Regions from separate parts of the Turicimonas sp. TL08 genome, predicted to be linked through region 2. Evidence: predicted binding sites of a transcription regulator. Region 2 holds the regulator's gene; the other holds the start of a gene.
What was found. The regulator NrdR, encoded in region 2, represses ribonucleotide reductase genes. The targets are predictions, from matches to a motif close to CACNANATNTNGTG.
Positions count from the first base shown of each region.

Region 1: a site for NrdR is predicted at 2,049-2,062, ahead of ACYQ4O_RS04265 (ribonucleoside triphosphate reductase). Genes of this name have one in related genera too.

Region 1 covers NZ_BAAGDP010000006.1:918-12,406, forward strand. Annotated here, with positions in the region: gene ACYQ4O_RS04265 (ribonucleoside triphosphate reductase) at 1-1,909, opposite strand, end outside; gene ACYQ4O_RS04270 (hypothetical protein) at 3,070-3,939, shown strand; gene ACYQ4O_RS04275 (AMP-dependent synthetase/ligase) at 4,070-5,947, shown strand; gene ACYQ4O_RS04280 (AMP-dependent synthetase/ligase) at 5,949-7,784, shown strand; gene cysE (serine O-acetyltransferase) at 7,841-8,551, opposite strand; gene ACYQ4O_RS04290 (RNA methyltransferase) at 8,594-9,373, opposite strand; gene ACYQ4O_RS04295 (inositol monophosphatase family protein) at 9,465-10,385, shown strand; gene mutS (DNA mismatch repair protein MutS) at 10,481-11,489, shown strand, end outside.
Region 2 covers NZ_BAAGDP010000009.1:15,077-26,565, forward strand. Annotated here, with positions in the region: gene ACYQ4O_RS05990 (AMP-binding protein) at 1-160, shown strand, start outside; gene argC (N-acetyl-gamma-glutamyl-phosphate reductase) at 295-1,353, shown strand; gene ACYQ4O_RS06000 (YbhB/YbcL family Raf kinase inhibitor-like protein) at 1,414-2,067, opposite strand; gene dtd (D-aminoacyl-tRNA deacylase) at 2,079-2,528, opposite strand; gene tyrS (tyrosine--tRNA ligase) at 2,530-3,780, opposite strand; gene ACYQ4O_RS06015 (peptidoglycan DD-metalloendopeptidase family protein) at 3,980-5,302, shown strand; gene ACYQ4O_RS06020 (anhydro-N-acetylmuramic acid kinase) at 5,347-6,447, shown strand; gene erpA (iron-sulfur cluster insertion protein ErpA) at 6,521-6,892, opposite strand; gene glyA (serine hydroxymethyltransferase) at 7,083-8,348, shown strand; gene nrdR (transcriptional regulator NrdR) at 8,363-8,839, shown strand; gene ribD (bifunctional diaminohydroxyphosphoribosylaminopyrimidine deaminase/5-amino-6-(5-phosphoribosylamino)uracil reductase RibD) at 8,836-9,927, shown strand; gene ACYQ4O_RS06045 (riboflavin synthase) at 9,954-10,559, shown strand; gene ribH (6,7-dimethyl-8-ribityllumazine synthase) at 10,666-11,151, shown strand; gene nusB (transcription antitermination factor NusB) at 11,171-11,489, shown strand, end outside.

The DNA of each region.
Region 1 (11,489 bases), on a different contig from region 2:
TCGGTGTAATGGTGATGTAGGGCAAGCGGAATTTCGTCAATGCTCTTCTAACGATATCGCTGCATCTTTCCGAGCTGGAAATAGCTTCGTTCATGTACAAGTGCAGAACTGTACCACCGGTGTACTTCTTCTGAAGATCTTCTTGCATTTCAAGGGCTTCGAAAGGATCATCCGTAAAGTTAACCGGGAGCTGAGAGCTGTTGGTGTAATAAGGATGGTCCGGTGTACCGGCTTGAAGAATCTTCGGAAAGCGCTTCTTATCTTCTTTAGCGAATCTGTATGTGGTTCCTTCGGCCGGCGTAGCTTCCAAGTTGTACATATGACCGGTTTCTTCTTGGAAAATAACAAGTTTTTCACGAATGAAGTCGAGAACTTTCGCAGCAAAGGCGTGCCCTTCAGGAGTTGTAATGTTATGTTCGTCCTGTGTAAAGTTTCTGATCATTTCGTTCAAACCGTTAACACCGACTGTGGAGAAATGGTTTCTCAAAGTACCGAGATAACGTTTAGTGTATGGGAACAAGCCTTGATCCATATGACGCTGGATAACCTTACGCTTTAATTCTAAGCTGGTTCTAGCGATTTCAAGAAGCTCTTCAATTCTCTTGAATAGACCTTCCTCATCCTGGGCAAAAACATAGCCGAGACGTGCACAGTTCAAGGTGACAACACCTAAAGAGCCGGTTTGTTCTGCAGAGCCGAAAAGGCCGTTGCCGCGCTTCAAGAGTTCTCTCAAGTCCAACTGGAGGCGGCAGCACATGGAGCGAATCATGTTCGGCTTCAATTCCGAATTAATGAAATTTTGGAAATACGGTAGCCCGTACCGTGCAGTCATGCTGAACAAGAGCTTAGAGTTTTCGCTCGTCCAATCGAAATCCGGAGTAACGTTGTAAGTCGGAATCGGGAAAGTAAAGACTCGGCCTTTAGCATCGCCTTCAAGCATGACTTCGATGTAGGCACGGTTGATCATGGCCATTTCTTCTTGGAGATCTCCGTAGGTGAAGTCCATTTCCTTTCCGTCGATGACAGGCACCTGCTGCTTCAAATCTTCCGGACATGTCCAGTCGAATGTAAGATTTGTAAAAGGTGTCTGAGTACCCCATCTGCTAGGAACGTTCAGGTTATAAATAAGTTCCTGGATGCACTGTCTGACTTCTTTATAAGAGAGTTTGTCAACACGGATGTAAGGTGCAAGATATGTATCAAAAGAACTGAATGCCTGAGCACCGGCCCATTCATTCTGCATCGTGCCTAAAAAGTTAACGATTTGACCGATAGCACTGCTTAAGTGCTTCGGTGCACCCGCCTCTACTTTACCCGGAACGCCGTTAAGGCCTTCATTGAGAAGTCTTCTTAAAGACCAGCCGGCGCAGTAGCCAGAGAGCATATCCAAGTCGTGAATGTGAATATCTGCTTCTCTGTGTGCACGGCCTACTTCCGGAGGATAAACAAAGTTAAGCCAGTAGTTGGCAACGACTTTTCCTGAGACGTTCAGAATCAAACCGCCTAGAGAATATCCTTGGTTGGCATTTGCATTGACGCGCCAATCCTGCTGAAGCAAATATTCATTCATTGAGCTTTCTACGTCCACAAGGCTCTTGCGGGCATCTCTCATTTTTGCTCTTTGTTCACGGTAAACAATATAGGCTCTGAGAGTTTTCCTATAGCCGGTATCGAAAAGAGCGTTTTCTACGGCGTCCTGAATTTGCTCGATGGTCGGGGTTGTTAGATCGTTCTTCTGGAGGTGACGAACAACTTCAATATGAGTGATTCGATTAGCAGTGGCATCATCGAACTCACCGGTAGCTTTACCTGCCTTAGCAAGAGCGTTGGCGATTTTTGTTATATCAAAATCTTTAACACTGCCGTCACGTTTGATGACGAACTTAGGCAAAGCCTCTGTAGAGTTCATGAAACACACCTCCAAAAAACAATTAATCAGTATTGTCGCAAACCTCATTTTCGAATTTGCGGGCTACAGATCTTATCTCTTTTTTGTTCTTTTGAGGAGGCTTTTAACACAACAGTTAGATACCCCCTATATAAGTTACTACTATATATAGTAGTTTAAAAATTTTTTAGGAATATCAAAACGGAACCAATCTTCAATCATTTAGCTCCCGTTTAGGGAGACTAACTTATTATTCTTCCAAGTATTTTATCTTTATCGAGCCTGGAAAAATTACCCCACACAAGATATTGAAAAAAGCTTGTTTTTGAATTGGATGGAACAAACCCTAAATGGGTACATCTTTTTTCAATTTCGAGCCGGTGAATTTTCGGGTTGTATTTTTGATAAAAGATCTTTACCGAAACACAATTTCCATCACATCACCAGCGAGAGAGGAAAAATGAAGTTAGTTTTGTGTTAAATAAGTTTAATCTTTAATTTATATCCATTAAAGATACTTTAAAGAAATATTTAATTAGTTTTGAATTTTTAGTTTCAAAAATTAGGGACGCATTAAATCGAATCTATTTTTTACTCCTGCAAATTTTAAACATTAGCTACTTAACTTCCGATCTTGAAAATTATTTTTAAAACATGAAAAGAAATTACGATTAAAAAAAAGGAAAGATAAAATATTTTTTACTTAGAAAAGTACCTGTCGAATCTGGATTAACGGGAGAAGAACATAATAAGCTAGAAAAAAGGCTGTCGAACTTCTCGACAGCCTTTTTAAATTTACTGTGGATTTTTTTCCGGGACCAACCAGAAAGAATCCGATGCGTTTTGTTTGAGGAGCGACGCAACAATTTCAGTACATACAGAATACACTAATTTTTATAATTTTTACATCTTCGGGATTACTAATTTATCCTTAAAAAATAAGTAGTTACTCGCGTTTATCACTTCATAAAATAACTATTAGTTATTTTTTTATAGTTATTCTTCGATAATTACTTTTTTTATTTTAAATGTTTTATATTAATCTGTCCCTTAATTACTACTTCATAGGTATCTTCTCTCTATTCAAAAGCTCTCCCTTGGGTCTATCCTCACTTTGTCGGCAAAACATCTCTGAACTCTGTAAAATTGTCATCCCTTAAACGAACAATATTTATTCTGAAATGCGTTTGACCAGTCACACAAAAACAAATATTCCTATTTGCCTTGCGATATATGGCAAAGAGTCTTTGGAATTTGTGACTGAATTCATCAACCAGCATCGCGGTTTCGAAGATAGTGCGGGCAACAAATTCTCTGTGAGCCAGTTGGCCGGTCAGTATGCCTTTGAACAAGTAAAACTGGATAGAAAAGGATATGACAGCAGAAGATTAGAAAAATATCTTTCTTACTTGTCTGATGCCGGTGCAGTTTTTTCTTTTAATGAAGCTCTCTCTCATGCCGATGATTTGATCAACTGTTTTACCGCTGATTTCGGACATGATGAAGACGGTGAGGCTACTTTCAGAATTAAAGCTCAGTCCTATCGTTTAAAGAAATATGATTGTCAGGCTTTATGGGAGAGAGTCAAGCAATCAGAGCTGACAGTCTCTTCAGTTAAAACCGGAAGCCTAAGTTTTGATGATCTTTCTGACGAAGACTCCTCTTCTGAGGGGCTCTCGGATGACATTCTTGACTTTACCGTCAAGTTTGAACTGAAAGACTGCTCAAACGAAGTCTTTGCCTATTTATTCCGTTATGTAACGGCGGACAGCGGTCAATTATCTGTTGAGGATCTGGTTGACTTTCAATTTGTAGATTATCCCAACTTTCACGACGAAAGCATGACTATGCTTAACATCATGGAAGTCAAAGCAAAAGAAAAAGATGTGGAATGCCTGACTTCCGTCCTGAAGTTCGTGGAAAATCAAAATATGCAGTTAGGTACGACCTTACCTGAGCCTATCGGCAAATCGGTCAAAACAGAACCAAAATCTATTGATATTCCTGCCTCGGTTGTCGCAACGCTCCTAGTCCGCAAGAATTTAGTGTAGTTTTTCTCAAATTTAAGAGCGGCATCCTAACTTTGTCTACACAATTAATCTGAGCCTTTACATTGAATTAGGCTAAACTTGCAAAGTTGAATTAGTAAGAGTTTGCAAAGAAGGGGTTTCCCTTTCTTTGTTGTCTATTTTTGTAAGAATTCTGCTTTATATGATTGAAAACGGTAAAACAAGAGCAAATGAAATACGCTCACTTTTTGTCCTTCCGGAATTAGTAAGCCATCATTTGGATAAAAGACCCAATATTCCTGCGGTCACCGAATATGATCCTGCTCAGCAGCGTTGGGTTACTCTTACCTTTAAAGAGCTCTACGATCGTTCCGTTATGTGGGCTAAAGCCTTCACTGCTGCTGGCTTAACAAAGGGAGATCGAGTTGCGATGCTTTTGCCTAATTCAATCGAAGCAGTTTGCTTTGATCAAGGAGCGCTTTTAGTCGGCCTTGTTCCGGTTCCTCTCCATATTATTGATACTCCTGACAACTGCGCCTACATTCTTCAAGATTCCGGCACAAAAGTCCTGGTTACTTTAAACCACGCACGATGGCATGCTATTGAGAAAGCTGCAGGCACAAACGGTCTTCCTGATTTGCAAACGGTGGTTTTTATCAACGATGAAGACGAAGATAACGGCAAAGTTAAAGGCATAAGTCTGCAAAACTGGCTGTCTAGCGGAAAGGAAATCTCAGAGCTTCCTCCTTTGCCTAAACAAGAAGATCTTGCATGCCTGGTCTATACCTCCGGTACAACAGGAAAACCAAAAGGCGTTATGCTGACTCATGAAAACATTATGAGCGACATCTCCAGTCTGCTATACAACATCGCACCTGAACCCACAGACAGCTGGCTGTCTTTCCTACCTCTGAGTCATACGTTTGAAAGAACTACGACTTACTACATTGGTTTAGGAATGGGCAACCAGGTCACCTTCAGCCGCGGAATCGCACGTCTTGTTGATGATTTAAAGACTGTCAAACCTTCAATTCTGATGTCAGTCCCAAGGGTTTATGAAAAAGTAAATGCAAAGATTCAGGAACGTTTAAAGACCAAATCTCTATTAGCCAGGAAATTCTTTACGGGGGCCATTGAATCCGGTTGGAGAAAATTCTGCAAAGAAAATGGTCTTGAGGGCGAAGAACCTAGATTCACGGATAAGATTCTGGAACCTCTTTACGAGAAGTTTGTCCGACAGAACATAAAGAGTCAATTCGGAGGCAGAGTCCGAGTTGCCGTTTCGGGAGGAGCCGCAATCAACCCTGAAGTAATCAAAACCTTTATTGGACTTGGAGTACCAATTTATCAAGGTTACGGCATGACTGAAACCTCCCCGATTATTTCGGTTAATAAAATTGGCAATAACGATCCTTTGACCGTCGGGCAAATCCTTCCCGGAATTCAAGCCAAACTCGGGGACAAAGATGAACTTCTGGTGAGGGGGCCGCAGATTATGCGGGGCTACTGGAACCGCAAAGAGGACACCGCTAAAGCAATTACTGAAGACGGCTGGCTTTCTACCGGAGACCAGGCTGACATCCTTCCGAACCGTTATTTAAGAATCAAGGGACGAATAAAGGAAATTATCGTCACATCCAACGGTGAAAAAGTGCCGCCGGTCGATATCGAACAGTTGATTGAAACCGATCCGCTGTTTGCTCAGGTTATGCTCATCGGAGAGAATCGTCCTTTTATTTCCGCTCTTGTTGTTCTTAATAAAGACGAGTGGAAGCGTTTAGCAGTTACTTTAGAGCTAGATCCTAATTCTCCGGACTCTTTAAGTAAAAAAGCCGTACAACAAGCATTGCTTAGAAGAATGAAGGCCGCAGCTAAGGGTGCCCCGCAATATGGAATACCCCGAGCCGTCACAGCCACACTGGATCCTTGGACTATCGAGAATGGTGCCTTAACTCCGACTTTAAAAATTAAACGTAGAATTCTGAACAAAAAATTTGAAAAAGAAATTGAATCTATGTACACCGATTTTGGAAAAAATAAGGACAACTAACATGACCTCCTCATCCCAAGAAGAACCGATCACGATAGTTCCGGATTTTTTGAAAGAAACATTAAAAAAATTTCCCTCACGTGAAGCTTATGGAGAATGGGATCAACAGACTAATTCTTGGCGTTCGGTCACTTGGTCGGAATTTGCCGAAGAACTTCTGAAATGGAGAAAAGCCCTCCAAGCTTCCAATATTAAACCCGGAGACAGAGCAGCCGTCCTTCTTCCTAACTCGATTGACTCGGCCCTTGCAGACCAGGCTATCTTGGGCAACGGATGTGTTCCGGTTCCTCTTCATGCCGTCGATACGCCGGCAAGCAGTGCTTATATCATTAACAACTCCGAAGCTTCCATTCTTTTTGTTCCTAAAACATTACGCTGGAACGCCATGGTCAGCGCTTGCGACAGTTTTCCGAACTTAAAGCTGGTTGTAGTGGTTAAAGAAGACACTTTGGAACATGCTGAAAACTCTCCTGTTCCAATCGTGGCATTGAAAGATTGGTTGAAAGCCGGAGAAAAAGAAACTTTGACAGAGCCGAAGATTTCTCCGGAGGATTTAGCTTGCGTGGTATACACTTCCGGCACTACCGGTAACCCGAAAGGCGTTATGCTGACCCACCGGAATATCGTTTCAAACGTTCAAGGCTGCGGTCAAGTAATCGATATCAATCACAATGACGTCTATTTGTCTTTCCTCCCCTTCTCTCATACTTTTGAACGAACCGTTACTTATTACCTGGCTATTTGTACCGGCGCTAAAGTAACTTTTTCTCGCGGCGTGCTTAAGCTAGCAGAAGATTTACAGCAGGTTAAACCGACAATTTTTATTTCAGTTCCTCGTGTATACGAGCAATTTCACTCGAAGTTCTTGGCTAAAGTAGCTGAACAAGGCGCAATGAAGAAAGCTTTAGCAGAGCACGCTATTGACGTCGGCTGGAGAAGATTTTGTCGTGAAAACAACTTGGCAGTTCCCTCTTCTTCCATGAGTTGGCTGGACAATGTCTTCTGGCCTGCAGTCGGTAAGAAATTCGTTGCCGCACTCAAACAGGTTTTCGGAGGAAGAGTTCGTTTAGCTATTGCAGGAGGAGCGGCTTTAAACAACTCTTTAGGAAGATTTTTCTGTGCTTTAGAGCTTCCCTTAAGACAAGGATACGGTTTAACTGAGACTTCACCTGTTGTGAGCGTTGCTGTCGTTGGAAATAATAATCCGGTCACTGTCGGGAATCCGCTTCCTAACGTTCAGGTACGAATTGACGATGCAGGAGAGCTCCAAATTAAAGCTCCCTCCGTTATGAAAGGTTATTGGAAGCTCCCCGAAGCTACTAAAGAAGTCTTTACTGAGGATGGATGGTTTAAAACCGGAGATTTAGCGAGCATTTCTGAAACCCACGGGAGAATCCGCATCAACGGCAGATTGAAAGAAATCATTGTGACATCTACCGGTGAAAAGATTCCTCCTACAGATTTGGAGCTTGCAATCCAATCTGATCCTTTATTTGAACAAGTTCTCTGTGTAGGTGAAGGACGTCCCTTCATTACAGCTCTTGCTGTAGTCAATGAAAATGAATGGGTAAAATTTGCAGCCTCTTTGAATGTGGATCCGGAAAACCCGAACTCATTAACAAGGAGAGACGTCCGCTTAGCGGCAATCCGTAGATTAAAGAAGTCAGCTTCTAATTTCCCCCAGTACGGCGTACCTAGAAATGTTTCTCTGATGCGTGAGCATTGGACAGTAGACAACGGACTTCTAACAGTCACAATGAAATTGCGCCGTAAGAAAATTTTGGAGCGTTTCCACGATAAAGTGGAAGAACTTTACCAAACTCCGCAAAATAAATAATTAGAAAAAAGGCTGCTCATCCGGGCAGCCTTATTAGTTGTATTGCAAGTTTAATATTAATTTTTAACTTTTTCTTTTAATTCTTCAATCAATTTTTCTTGATTCTCTAATCTTTGCTCCATCGCTTTAAGCTTTTCTGCGTAAGGGTCTTCTTCGTTTGCTACAAAACCGTAGGCAGCCATGCGAACGTGAAGTTTAGGATCGTGAATAGCTTTTTCTTGTCTTTGCTCTTCCGCATCAACTTTCTTATCTTTTCTCTTGACGATTCGTGCCGGATTACCAACGGCGGTCGAATCAGGGGGAAGCGGCTTAATGACGACAGCATTACTGCCGATTCGGCAATTGTCACCCACGGTAAAAGCTCCCAATACTTTAGCGCCGGCTCCGATAATGCAGTTCCTACCGATCGTCGGATGTCTTTTTGTTCCTTCGGAAAGTGAGGTTCCTCCAAGGGTCACGCCATGATAAATCGTACAGTCATCACCGACTTCTGCGGTTTCTCCAATAACCACGCCCATACCGTGGTCTATCAAAACACGTTTTCCAATCTCAGCGGCCGGATGAATTTCAATTCCGGTTAAAAATCTGCCTACATGAGAAAGCCATCTGGCCGTAACTTTCCAATCAGCTTTCCAAAGTTTATTAGCCAAGCGATGAATGATGACGGCATGCAGACCGGAATAGCATAGGAGAACCTCCCAGCGAGATCGAGCCGCAGGATCTCTTTCGTAAATACTGTTGATGTCTTCTTTAATACTGTTAATCATGAAGAACTTCCCGTTAAAACCTCCTTGATTCTAACTTCACATTTACAGTTTTTTACTACCTTTCCGTTCATCTTTTGAACGAATGATGGAGGAGTAGACTCCACGAAGCATATCCACTTCCGTCTGGGTCAATCCTGTCCGGGAAAATAAATGTCTGAACCGTTCCATCATGAATTTAGGCTTTTGAGGATCTAAAGCCCCGCATGCAACCATTGCCTGCTGCAAATGTCCGAACATTTTCTCGATAGAGTCAACGGACGCAAGTTCACCATAGCTGAAGCGGCGGCTTTCTTTGCTCAATAAGGGTCCGCGCAAATCGGTTTGAAGCTGATAAGCGGTAACTTGGACGGCTTGCGCAAGGTTCAAAGAGTCACACTGCGGATTAGCAGGGATTCCTACACATCTTTGACACTGATTTACTTGTTCATTGGTCAGTCCGCTTCTTTCGGTTCCAAAGACAAATGCAACTCGGATATTGGAGTCCTCTAAGGCATCCTTGGCCTCTAGGCAAGCATCCGTCAGAGAAACAAAGGGTGGCCCGAATTCTCTGTCATAGCCCGAAAGAGCATAGGCAAGCTGAATATCCTGTAAAGCGCTCTGCAAATCCGGTACACATATCGACGACAAAAGCACGTCAGCCGAACGTGTACAAAATGACAAGGCCTCTGGATTTTGTTTGTAGTCCCGGTCTCTGGGATTAACCACATACAATTCCGTAAATCCCATGGTATTGATCGCTCTAGCCGCTGAGCCGATGTTGCCTGCGTGACTAGGCTCAACCAACACAAACCTAACCCGCCCTCCTTGGGGCACAAAAGCCATATGCAACCTCCAATAGTTTAGAATCTGACAATATTAATTTATTTAGAGCTCTTTTGCGGAGCTCAGAAGATATTCAAAGGTTTATTCAAACATGGCAACTAAGTCTCCTGAACAGAGCAAAAAAACACCTGCTCCAAAAAGAACTTCCAAGAAAAGCTCTGCGGAACCGGCCCCGAAAAAAAATAAAACGCCGAGACCTTCTACAGTCTCCCATAGCTTTAATGACGGTATGCTCAATGTAGCCGTCAGAGCCGCAATCGAAGCAGGGAAAATTCAGGCTCGAGCTTTTGGCAACCGCAAGAATCTTTCTATTTCCGCCAAATCATCCGGCGACTTTGTAACAGAAGTGGACCAAGCCTGTGAACAGGTCATCATCGAAACTCTTTCTAAAGCCTATCCGGATCATCGTTTCCTTGGCGAAGAAAACGGCACTCAAGGCAACAAGGAAAGTGAATACGAATGGATTATTGATCCGCTGGACGGGACCACGAACTTCATTCACGGTATTGATCAATTTGCCGTGTCTATTGCTTGCAAAAAAGGCAAACATTTGCTTCACGCCGTGGTCTACGATCCATGCAGGAATCAGTTATTTACAGCAACTAAAGGCAAAGGAGCTTTCCTTGACGGAGCCAGAATCCGTGCCTCTAATGCCACAATCTTGAGAAATTCTTTGATTGGTACCGGTTTTCCCTTCAGAGAAGGTGATGACTATGAGTCCTACATGAATATTCTCAAAGACATGATGGAATCCACATGCGGTCTGAGAAGACCTGGTTCCGCAGCCTTAGATTTGTGCTTTGTTGCATGCGGCCGTTATGACGGATTCTTTGAAAAAGGCATCAAACCTTGGGACATCGCAGCCGGCGCTTTGATCGCCAAAGAAGCAGGTGCATTGGTAACTGACTTCTCAGGTGAAAGCGGCTATCTAGATAAAAATGAAATCGTTGCCGCTGCTCCGGGAATCTTCCCTGCCCTTCTCAACGTTGTTGAAAGAAATTTGAAGAAGTAATTTTGTTTTGCTTCTAGTGTAAAAGCCGGTCTTCGGATCGGCCTTTCTTTTTTCCGTTAACATTATTTTTGTCCTTGTTCATCCGGTAGTCATAAATGGCCAAAGATTATTTAAATTTTGATGAGAACGATCCTGCTTTCAATGCAAAAACCACGCCTACGATGCGTCAGTTCCTCCTTATCAAAAGAGATAATCCGCACCTTCTGATTCTTTATAGAATCGGCGACTTTTATGAAACCTTTTACGATGATGCAGAACGAATTCATCGTCTTTTAGGCCTTACACTTACTTCTCGCTCCAACTCTCCATCCGGAGAACGCATTCCGATGGCCGGAGTGCCCTTTGTTACTCTTGACCAATACCTGGTCAGACTTGTCAATCAAGGTGTCAGCGTGGGCATTTGCGAGCAAATCGGAGATCCCAAGAAAGGTCCTCTTGATAGGAAATTAACTCGTATCATCACGCCGGGAACACTGACCGACGAAAACCTCCTGAAAGAAAGAAACGAAAGCATTTTGATGGCTTTGAATCCATCTAAAAAAGGCGACCGAGTAGCCTTGTCCTGGCTTATTCTTTCCTCAGGGGTTTTCAAGGTGATGGAAGTTAACGGCAACGAGCTAATAAATGAAATAGCGAGAATCGGCCCGTCCGAGCTGTTAGTGCCGGAAAGATTCAGAGAAGAGACAAACCGGATAATTGCCAGCGGCAGTGTTAATTTTCTGCCGGATTGGAACTTTGACAGAATCCGTGCCGAAAAAACGCTTTTAGATCAATTTAAAACTTCCACGCTTCTTCCTTTCGGACTTGAAGGTCATGACCTTCAGATTACGGCTGCAGGAACAATCCTCGAGTACGCAGCACAAACACAAGGCACTGAGTTAAGCCATATTAATCACATCGTAGTCGAAAAAAACGAAGAAACCGTCGGCATTGACGCGGCTTCCAGAAAGAACTTGGAAATCACTCAATCTCTTCGAGGAGATTCCAGAAATACTTTATTCGGCGTATTAGATCATTGCAAAACGCCGATGGGGAGCCGAAGACTTTCTTCATGGCTAAATTCTCCGTTAAGAGATCAAAAATCTGCTCAGGAAAGAGCTGACA
Region 2 (11,489 bases):
GCAGGATCCTTCTTTGACTAAAGAACAGGTTATTGCTTATTGCCGCCAGAATCTGACCGGATACAAGATGCCGAAAGAAATCGTCTTCGTGGATTCAATTCCTAAGACACCTGTAGGAAAGATTCTCAGAAGAGAATTAAAAGGCATTGTTCAGAAGTAAAATTCTTCTAAACGAGATCCCGGGAGGCTCAAGGTTTTCCCGGGATTTTTTGCAAAAAAGCCAAGGCTGCTTCACACTTATTTCTTGGCAGTCCTCAATTTGAAATTCCACTCTAACTTATTCGGTAAACAAAAATGAAGAAAATTAAAGTCGGTATCGTCGGCGGAAGCGGTTACACAGGTATTGAGTTGCTCAGACTCTTAACGCAGCATCCGAACGCAGAAATTGTCACCATCACCAGCCGAGGCGAAGCAGGGACCCGCGTTGAAGATATGTATCCTTCCCTTCGAGGAAGAGTTGACTTAGTTTTCCAAGATCCGAAAGAAGCGCCTCTTAAGGAATGCGATGTCGTATTTTTTGCCACACCGCATGGGGTTGCTATGTCCATGGCTGAAGAGCTGACCAAAAACGGAGTGAAGGTCATCGATTTGGCAGCTGATTTCAGACTCAAGGACACGGAAGAGTTTAAGAAGTGGTACAAGATGGAACACACTTGTCCGGATATTTTGAAAAAAGCCGTTTACGGGCAACCCGAAACCATGCGCGACAAAATGAAAGACGCAATGGTATTGGGCATGGCAGGCTGCTATCCGACTTCCATCCAATTAGGATTGTTGCCTTTGCTCGAACTCCACAAGAAAGTCGGCAATATAGTTGATATTAAACAAACAATTATTGCCGACAGTAAATCCGGCATCAGCGGGGCAGGAAGAAAAGCAGCCGTTAATTTGCTCTGTGCAGAAGCAACGGATAACTTTAAGGCTTATGGAGTAGGCGGTCACCGCCATTCTCCTGAGATTGTTCAGCAGTTGAGTGAATTTGCCGGCGAAAAAGTCTCTTTGACCTTTATTCCTCATTTGCTTCCAACGATTCGCGGAATCTTCTCCACTATTTATGTCCAACTGACTGAGAAGGGCATGGAACAAGATTTCCAAAAGCTCTATGAAGAACGCTACGGTAAAGAACCCTTTGTTGATGTGATGCCTAAAGGGGCGTTGCCCGAAACTCGTATGGTAAGAGGCTCTAACTATGTTCGTATTGCTCTTTACCGTAAAGAACCAAACTTATTGGTTGTCCTTGTTGTTGAAGACAACTTGGTAAAAGGCTCTTCAGGCCAAGCAGTTCAAGCAATGAATATTCTGTTTGGGTTGCCGGAGACAACCGGATTAGAACAGATAGCCCTGGCTCCTTAATTTTGTACAAACACAAAAAAGCCGAGACAATATTGCTCGGCTTTTTTGGATAATTTTTGCTTAAAGCTTGTGTGCCACTTCGGGATTCAAAGAATACATCCCGGTGACGGAGCCTGAAGCAAGGATGTGGCCTTTCATGGCTTCAAGGACGTCTTCCGCAGTAAACGGACCGGACAAAGGCAAAAGCGGAAAATCCACGGCATAGACCGTAAAGACATAGCCGTGCGGGCGCAGATCATTCCACGGAGGACATGGACCGTCGTATCCGTAATACTTGCCTCTCATCTCCGGATCATCGGCAAAGGCTTGGGTGTAGTCATTCAGACCTTGCCGCATCCCATTTGCGCAAGCCGGTCCTTTCTTTCCGTGCGGAACGAAGCCCTTAGACAATGTTCCGGGATCGATGCAGGACTCCTCAGGAGAGATGTCAACCAAAATCCAGTGATGGAAGTCTGTTCTCGGGGCATCTGCCGGTATAGTGCAGCCTTCTTTATTCGCCGATGAAAAATCGGCAGGGACATCATGATCCGTGCAGAGAAGGATTAACGACTTAGTACCTGCGGGTGCGTTAGACCAAGCGATTTGCGGATTTCTGTTGCCTGCGGGCACGGTGTGTTCGCCGGGAGCATTAGAAATTTTGGCAAAGGCAAAACCTTCAGGGATTCTCTGCCCATCCGGGAAAGAATCGCTCCAAACTCTAAAAATACTTTCCATTTTTTCTCCCATTATTTGTTTTTTGGAATCTGCAGCCAGAAAGTTACGGGACCGTCGTTGATCAGAGAAACTTTCATGTCTGCACCAAAAATTCCAGTTTCTGTCTTTAATCCGGAAGCTCTGATCTCTTCAGTAAAGAGATCATAGAGCTCCTTTGCCAAGCCCGGTTCTGCAGCGGGAGTAAAGCTCGCACGGTTACCGCTGTTTGTGTCGGCGGCTAACGTGAACTGAGAAACCACGAGAATTTCTGCTTTTGTATCAAGGGCACTTAAATTCATCTTGCCGGCTTCGTCTTCGAAGACTCGGAATTTAAGGACTTTCTGGGCAAGTGCTTTAGCATTTGCCGCAGTATCGTCCTTTTGTGCGCAGACAAGAAGAAGCAGGCCTTTTCCGATGCTTCCCGTGGTTTGGCCGTCAACTTTGACGCTGCTTTCCAGCACGCGCTGAAGAAGAGCAATCATCTTAGGCCTTAGTCAAGGTGATTTTGGCCCATTTGCGCTTGCCTACCTGAACGGTGTATTGACCGGGTTTAAGTTTGTAGGTCTTGTCGGCAATCTTTTCACCGTTAATGTGTACACCGCCTTGTTCAATATTTCTGTAGCCCTCGGAAGAAGTCGGGACCAAACCGGCTTCTTTAAGAACTTTGGCTAAAGAGGTTTCTTCCGCATCTGTTGTGACGGTTACTTCCGGCATATCGGCCGGAGCGGCGCCTTTCTTGAAGCGGTTAATAAATTCTTGTTCTGCGGCATCAGCAGCTTCTTTACTGTGGAAGCGCTCAACGATTTCTTTGGCTAAAAGAACTTTAATGTCTCTGGGATTTCTGCCTTCTTCGCATTCTTTCTTGAACTGAGCGATTTCTTCGTTGCTTCTCAAAGAAAGAAGGTCGTACCAATTCCACATCAAATCATCGGAGACAGACATCACCTTGCCGAACATTTCATTTGGTTCGTCGGTAATGCCGATGTAGTTGTGTTTGGACTTGCTCATCTTGTTGACGCCGTCAAGACCGACAAGAAGAGGCATTGTGATGATGCATTGCGGCTCCTGACCGTATTGGCGCTGGAGTTCGCGGCCGACTAAAAGATTGAATCTCTGATCAGAACCGCCAAGCTCAACATCGGATTCCAAAGCAACGGAGTCATAACCTTGCATCAATGGATAGATGAGTTCATGCATGGCGATAGGGGCATTTTCTGCATAGCGCTTAGCAAAATCATCACGCTCCAAAAGACGAGCCAAGGTGTAGCGGGATGCTAATTTAATGAGTCCGTCGGCACCGAGTTTGTTTGTCCATTCAGAGTTGTATCGAACCTCAGTCTTGCTTTTATCCAAAACCAAAGTTGCCTGATCTAAATAAGTCTTAGCATTAGTTTCGATTTGTTCGCGTGTGAGCGGCGGACGAGTCGTATTTCTGCCGGAGGGATCGCCGATAGAACTTGTAAAGTCACCGATCAAGAAAATAACGGTGTGACCAAGATCTTGGAATTGACGAAGCTTGTTTAAAACAACTGTGTGCCCAATATGGATATCCGGAGCAGTTGGATCTAACCCTAATTTGATGCGCAGGGGTTTTCCCGTAAGCTCGGATCTGGCGAGTTTTTGTTCCAACTCTTCCTCAATTAACATCGTGTCAATTCCTCTCTTAATCAAGGCCATGGCGCTCTTGACTTTAGGAGAGACCGGTAATTTTTTCTCTTGAACTGTATCAGTCATTGTTGGAAACATCCTGAAAAAAGCTAAGGTAATCTATAAGGGACTGGAAAACGATTATTTACTATAATTGCGACGCTTCAATTCGAAGCAGGCCTATTCCAATCCGAACCGTAATTTTATCTGACACAAGTCTACTATTTGCTGGCTAGGGAAGGGAGTTATTTTTTATTAATTGTTAGTGAGTGAATAAGCCGTGATGATGAATTTTAAGATGCTGATGAAAGCGTTAGGAACAAGCTGTTTAGTGTTAGCTTGTACGGTTTATTCATCCCATTCGGCTATATCCGCAGAAACTGCACAACCATCTAAAGTTGTTGAAAAGGCCGGAGAAGTGGATCTCGGCGCCCTCATTCAAGAGTGGGCCGGAGAGATGGACCATGTTTATGCTGAAACTGTCATTAGAAATAAGGACAACAGCAACAAGATTTTTGAAAGATTAGGAATTAAAGATAACACTTTTAAACGTTACGTTAATTCCATCAAACCTAAAGAAAATCCTTTCGCAAGATTAGTCCCCGGAAGATTGATTCAGGCACGACTTACTCAGAAGGGTGAAGTTATCGCAATTAAATTATTCAAACCGATTGACACACTTTCTGAAGATATTACTTATTTTCAGATTAGCCGTTCTAACACAGGCAAGTCAAAGTTTGTTCATGAAAACAAGACCAGCGCTTTTACGACTTTGCCGGTTGCCGCCTCCGCTTATGTAGAACGTACATTAGACGGTGCCGCTCAGTCTGCGAAGATTCCTGCCGGGGTTATGAAGCAGGTCAAAGAACAGTTGGGCGACTCTTTTGATGTTAAGAAGGTTGCTAACGGTGATTCTTTCAATGTTATTTATGAAAGAAGACAGCTTGACGGTGCGGATTTAGGTCCGGGACGTCTGCTTGCTCTTGAATTCTTCGGAAAAGACAAGACGGTTGAAGCCTACTGGTTTGAAAATGATAACTTTAAAGGCTACTTCAATGCAGATGGAGAAAGCGTTGAAAAAACATTCCTCCGCATGCCTTGCGAAGCTCGTTTAACTTCAACTTTCAACCGTGTTAGAAAGCACCCCGTGACTGGTCGTCTTCGTCCTCACTGGGGAATTGATTTGGCAGCTCCGACAGGAACCCCAATTTATGCTTCCAGCGACGGCAAGATCGTTACCAAGCGCTATCAAAGAAGAGGCTACGGCTACTGGTTAGAGATTGATCACGGATCCGGATACTCTTCAATTTATGCGCACATGAGCAAGTATGCTCCCGGTATGAAGGAAGGAGTTCAAGTTAAGAAAGGTCAGCTCATCGGCTACGTGGGAAGAACAGGAATGGTTACCGGTTCTCATCTCCACTATGAGCTTAAGCACAACGGACAGCAGATTAATCCTTTGACTGCTGATCTGCGTACGGGCGAGCCTCTCAAAGGAGCCGTGAAGCAAGAGTTCGACTTGGCTATTTCTCCTATTAAACGTCAGCTGGCACTCTTGGGAAAATTCCATTTGGCGCATAACACCAATTCTTCAGTTTCTATAGAGTAAGAGTCAAAGTTAATAAAGGCCTCCGTTTGGAGGTCTCGTTTTTTATGAGCATTTATATCGGGATGATGTCGGGCACCAGTCTGGACGGAGTGGATGCCGTAGCCGTACGGTTCGAATCGAACACGGGGCTTGAAGTTCTCGGTTCTAAGTCAATGAACCTCTCGGAAGAGCTGCGCACGCTCTTGCTGTCACTTTGCTTTTCCGGTCCGGATGAAATTAATCGCAGCCAAATTGCCGGCAATCAGTTGGCACAAATCTACGCCGAGACTTGTCATGCTCTTCTGAAAGATTTGGACTTGTCTGCGTCCCATATAACAGCGATTGGGGCTCATGGACAAACCGTCCGCCATAACCCGCAAAACGGAGCCACAACTCAGCTTATCAACGGCGCTTTGCTGGCGGAACTAACGCAAATTGACACGATCATCGATTTTCGAAATCGGGATATTGCAGCGGGAGGACAGGGCGCTCCGCTTGTACCGGCTTTTCATGCATCTGTTTTTGCTTCTGATGAGCCTCGAGCAATTGTAAATTTCGGAGGCATTGCCAATGTCACTTTCCTGAGAAGAAGAGGGGAAGAAGAGAAGACTTTCGGTTTTGACTGCGGACCGGCTAATATCCTTTTAGATGCTTGGGTTAAAGAGAATTTAGGCTTTACGTATGACAAAGATGCTAAATGGGCTAGAACCGGGGTCTTAGATGAAGGTTGGCTCAGCTATCTTTACAGTTCGGAGCCTTACTTCAGCCAATCTTGTCCGAAAAGTACGGGTCGAGAGTTGTTTAACCTCAAATGGCTCAATAAGCACCTTCGTGCCGGAATGAAACCGGAAGACGTGCAGCACACTTTAACTGCTCTGTCGGCGTTAGCGGTGGCAAAAGACATCGAAAAATATCAGCCGGAGACTAAGGAAGTTTTTACCTGCGGAGGAGGCGCCAGAAATCCGCTCTTAATGGAATACTTGCAAAAGTATCTGCCGGGTAAAATCGTACAGCCAACGGATATTCTTGGACTTAGTACACAAGATGTTGAAGGTGCGGCATTTGCATGGCTGGCAAAGCAATTCGTGGAAAGATTGCCCGGCAACTTGCCGTCTGTTACGGGAGCAAAAGGACCGAGAATTCTGGGAGCTCTTTATCCGCACTAGAGAGAGCCGGGGAAGCAAAGAAAAATCCCGTCCAACGTGTATTGAACGGGATTGAAGTGAATTCTGAACTCTACTATACGGAGAAGCTGGAGCCGCAGCTGCAAGTTGTGGTGGCGTTCGGGTTCTTGATAACGAACTGAGCACCTTCCAAGTCTTCCTTGTAGTCGATTTCAGCGCCGACAAGATACTGATAGCTCATAGAGTCGATGAGCAATGTAACGCCGTTTTTTACCATTGTGGCATCGTCTTCGTTGATTTCTTCATCGAATGTGAAGCCATATTGGAAACCGGAGCATCCGCCGCCTTGGACGAAAACTCTTAATTTCAGATCAGGGTTTCCTTCTTCTTCAATCAATTCTTTAACTTTGAGGCTGGCAGCATCAGTAAAAATGATTGGATCCGGAAGCTTGATTTCTTCAGCGTTTGTTTGAGTATTATCTGCCATTTCTTTTATTCCTTAAAAGATAATTAGTTGTTGATAATTATATGGAAGTCGTCAAGGTAAAAAAGAAAGAATATTCAAAAAATAACAATCTTTTCTCGGAATTCTGTATATAACTCTCGGAAGAAGCTGAGATTGTCCCATGTCACCACTATAATTTGGTGACTATCTTTAACAATTCCGGAGGGTAACCGTGTTTAGTAAGGACAACACCATCGAAAAGACTGATCCAGAAGTATGGGCAAGCATCCAAAGAGAAAGCCAGCGACAGGAAGAACAGATTGAACTGATCGCATCCGAAAACTACACATCCCCTGCCGTTCTTCAGGCACAGGGCAGTATTCTGACAAATAAGTATGCTGAGGGCTACCCCGGAAAAAGATATTACGGCGGTTGTGAATACGTTGACGAAGTTGAAACACTGGCTAAAGAACGCGCTAAGAAGCTTTTCTGCGAACCATGCGGCGTTGAAATGGCTGTGAATGTACAGCCTCACTCCGGTGCACAGGCCAATATGGGAGTGTTTTTTGCATTGCTTAATCCCGGCGACACCGTCATGGGAATGTCCTTGGCAGAAGGCGGTCACCTTTCCCACGGCATGAAACTTAACATGTCCGGCAAGTGGTTCAACGCCGTCAGTTATGGTCTGAATGAAAAAGAAGCTATCGACTACGACGCTTTGGAAAAGCTGGCTCTCGAACATAAGCCGAAACTCATCATTGCCGGCGCCTCCGCTTATTCATTGCATATCGACTTCAAGCGCTTTGCAGAAATTGCTAAGAAAGTTGGCGCTTATTTCATGGTGGATATGGCCCACTACGCCGGCTTGATTGCAGCCGGTGTTTACCCTTCTCCTTTCCCTTACGCCGATATTGTCACAACTACAACTCACAAGACATTGAGAGGGCCAAGAGGCGGCATGATTTTCTGCAAGCCGGAATTGGAAAAACAAATTAATACTGCTATGTTCCCGGGTATTCAGGGAGGCCCCTTAATGCACGTCATTGCCGGTAAGGCTATCGCCTTGCATGAAGCCTTGCAGCCTGAATACAAAGAGTATCAAAAGCAGGTTATCAAAAATGCAGCTGTCTTCGCTGATGAATTGCAGAAGAGAGGTCTGCGTATTGTTTCCGGCGGAACTCAAAGCCACGTTATGTTGGTTGACCTCCGTTCAAAGAATATTACCGGTAAAGAAGCCGAAACCGTTCTTCACGATGTCGGTATTACCGTAAATAAGAATTCCATTCCTAATGATCCGCAAAAACCATTTGTCACGAGCGGCATCAGAATCGGTTCCCCTGCTATGACAACAAGAGGCATGAAGGAAGAAGAAGCACGTGAAATTGCTTCTTTAATTGCCGACGTTTTAGATGCTCCTCACGACGAGGCGGTACTGAAGAACGTTAAAGAAAGAGTGCAGAGCCTTGTTGCTCGCTTCCCGGTCTACAGAGAACCATAGAAGTCGAGAGAGTGATGAATTGTCCATACTGCGGGTACGAGGATACTCAGGTGATTGATTCCCGAACTAGCGATGAGGGAACAACCGTTCGAAGAAGACGCAAGTGTCCTAAATGTGACAGCAGATTTACGACCTACGAGAAGGTTGCTTTGTGCATTCCCGTCTTAATTAAAAAAGACGGTTTGACCCGAGTGCCTTACAGCCAAGAAAAGTTGAGAAATTCAATGCAATTGGCTCTAAGGAAAAGACCGGTTAAAGCAGACCTTCTTGAAGAGGCGATTGATAGGATCGAGAGAAACCTGAAGCTGAGAAAAGAGAAAGAAATTTCGACCAAGGAAGTCGGAAAGTTGGTGATGAGCGAGTTAAGAAAACTCGACTCGGTCGCTTATCTTCGCTTTGCTTCAGTCTATTTCAATTACTCCAAGCCTGAGGACTTCACTGAGGCTTTGAAAAAACTCGGAGACGTTCTCGAAAGGGAGAAAAGCAAATGAGTTTTTCTGATATCAGTTTCATGAAGAGGGCGTTAGCTCTTGCTGAAAACGCCCTCCCGAACTGCCCTCCGAATCCGGCCGTCGGCTGTGTGATTGTAAAAGACCGCAAAATTATCGGCGAGGGATTCACCCAGAAAACGGGGGAGGCTCACGCTGAAGTAATGGCGCTTCGAGACGCTCAATCCAGAGGCGAGAGCGTTGAAGGAGCAACGGTCTATGTCTCGTTGGAACCTTGTTCGCATTATGGACGGACTCCTCCCTGTGCTTTGGCGTTAATTAACGCCAAAGTCGGGCGCGTAGTTGCAGCTTTGAAAGACCCGAATCCTGCCGTTGCGGGAAGAGGCTTAAAGATGCTCGAAGAGAATGGTGTGCAGGTTGAATCCGGTATTTGTGCAGAAGAGGCCGAAGAAATGAACATCGGTTTCTTAAAACGGATGAGAACCGGGCTTCCTTTCGTCCGAAGCAAAATTGCAATGAGTTTGGACGGCGACATTGCATTAAGTAATGGCCAAAGTAAATGGATTACCGGCAAACTTGCCCGAGAAGACGGGCAGATGTGGAGAGCTCGTGCAGGTGCCATCTTGACGGGTTCAAGCACTGTTGCGGTTGATAATCCGCAGTTGAACGTAAGACTCCCTGATGTTCAGAGACAGCCTTTGAGAGTCATAGTTGATTCTCATTTGACGCTTAATCCTGAGCTTAGGATTTTTGAGACGGGGCCTGTGCTTTTAGTGTGCGCGAGGTACGATATAGTCCGTGCTCAAGTGTTCGAAGACATGGGTGTGGAGGTCCTGGAACTCCCGGGTCCGGACGGCAAAGTAGACTTGCAGGCTTTGATCAAAGAACTTGCCCGGCGCGAAATCAATGAGATTCATGTTGAAGCCGGCCCGAAATTAAACGGAGCTTTGACTGAACTAGGTCTTATCGACGAGTATCTGATATATATGGCTCCTAAGCTTTTGGGAGAGGGGATGCGTGCTTTCCGTTTGCCGTCGTTTCATAATTTGGAGGCAGTCCCTCAACTGGAATTCAAATCGATGCAGAAAGTCGGCGAAGATGTCAGATTTCAGCTTAGACCGTTAAAATAAGAAGATTAACTTTAGAAAGGAAGAAGATGTTTACAGGAATTATTCAGGCTGTCGGCCGAATTCGTGACAACGAAGAGATTGGTGATGGATTGAGAATTCACGTAGAAGCTCCGGATTTGGGACTCGACAGTGTGAAGATCGGAGACTCTATCGCTATCAACGGCGCATGCATGACCGTAGTTGAAGTCGATGAAAAACGATTCAAAGTTGACGTTTCGGCCGAGTCCTTAGAGAAGACCGCAGGTCTTGACGGCTGGGGCTACGTAAACCTTGAAAAAGCCATGAGACTCGGCGATCGTCTTGACGGCCATATCGTCAGCGGCCATGTTGACGGTGTCGGCGAAGTCGAAGTGATGGAACAGAAGGCAGAATCCTGGCATTTGGTTGTCAGATGCCCGATGAAGCTCGCAAAATTCCTGGCATACAAAGGATCCATCACCATCAACGGCGTCTCTTTGACAATTAACTCCGTTGAAGATACTCCCGCCGGAACAAGAGTTTCCATTAACTTGATTCCTCATACTTTCGAACACACTTCTTTCAAGTACACCAAGAAGCGTGATCTAGTCAATGTTGAGGTGGATACCGTTGCTCGCTACATTGAGCGTATGTACTCATTGTCACATTGCTAATTATTTTTGAAAATTAAATATTCTGGGTGCTTAAGAAGGTGCGAAGAAAACTCCTTCTAAGCACCGCTTTGTTAGAATCAAAAAATCTCTTTTCTAGGAGTCAGTTGTGGCTATTAATTTCATTGAACCAAATAAAGACGGAAGCGCATTAAGGGTCGGTATCGTTGTTGCAAGATTTAACGAGTGGGCCTGCAACGCCATGCTCGAAGCTTGTCTTGCTCAATTGAAGAAGCTTGGAGTTAAGGAAGAAAACATCACTGTCGTAACAGTTCCCGGCGCTCTTGAGATCCCGTTTGCACTTTACCAGCTTTACGAATCCACGGAATTGGAAGCCATGGTCGCAATTGGCTGTGTTATCAGAGGCGAGACTTATCATTTCGAATTAGTTGCTAACGAGTCCTCCAGAGGCATTACCGACATGATTGGCGCCGAAGCTATTTCTATTGCTAACTGCATTCTGACTGTTGAAAACGAAGAACAGGCAAAAGCAAGAGTTGTAGAAAAAGGTACGGACGCTGCTAATGTTGCCGTAGAAATGGGTAACTTAAAAGTAAGAACTGACAAACTGCTTGGCTACGGACAAGCCGAGTAGTAAACAAGGAATAACAAAGATGGCATCACAGCAATCTGACTCTCCTGTTGCCAAGAAACGCGGCGGCAGAAGTGCACGCAGACGTGCAAGAGAGTTTGCTCTTCAAGGCATTTATCAATGGCTTTTAACCGGAAATGATCCGGACGGTATCGATCTCAACATTTATGAGATGGAAGGTTTCTCTGAAACCGATTCTGATTTTTATCGCGAATTGTTCCACGGTGCCGTTGAAGACTTTGCCGGACTTGAAGAGGTTTACCAAAAACATTTGGATCGCGAAACCAAGAGCCTTTCTCCGGTCGAAAGAGCTATTCTTTTGATTGGTACCTATGAGTTGA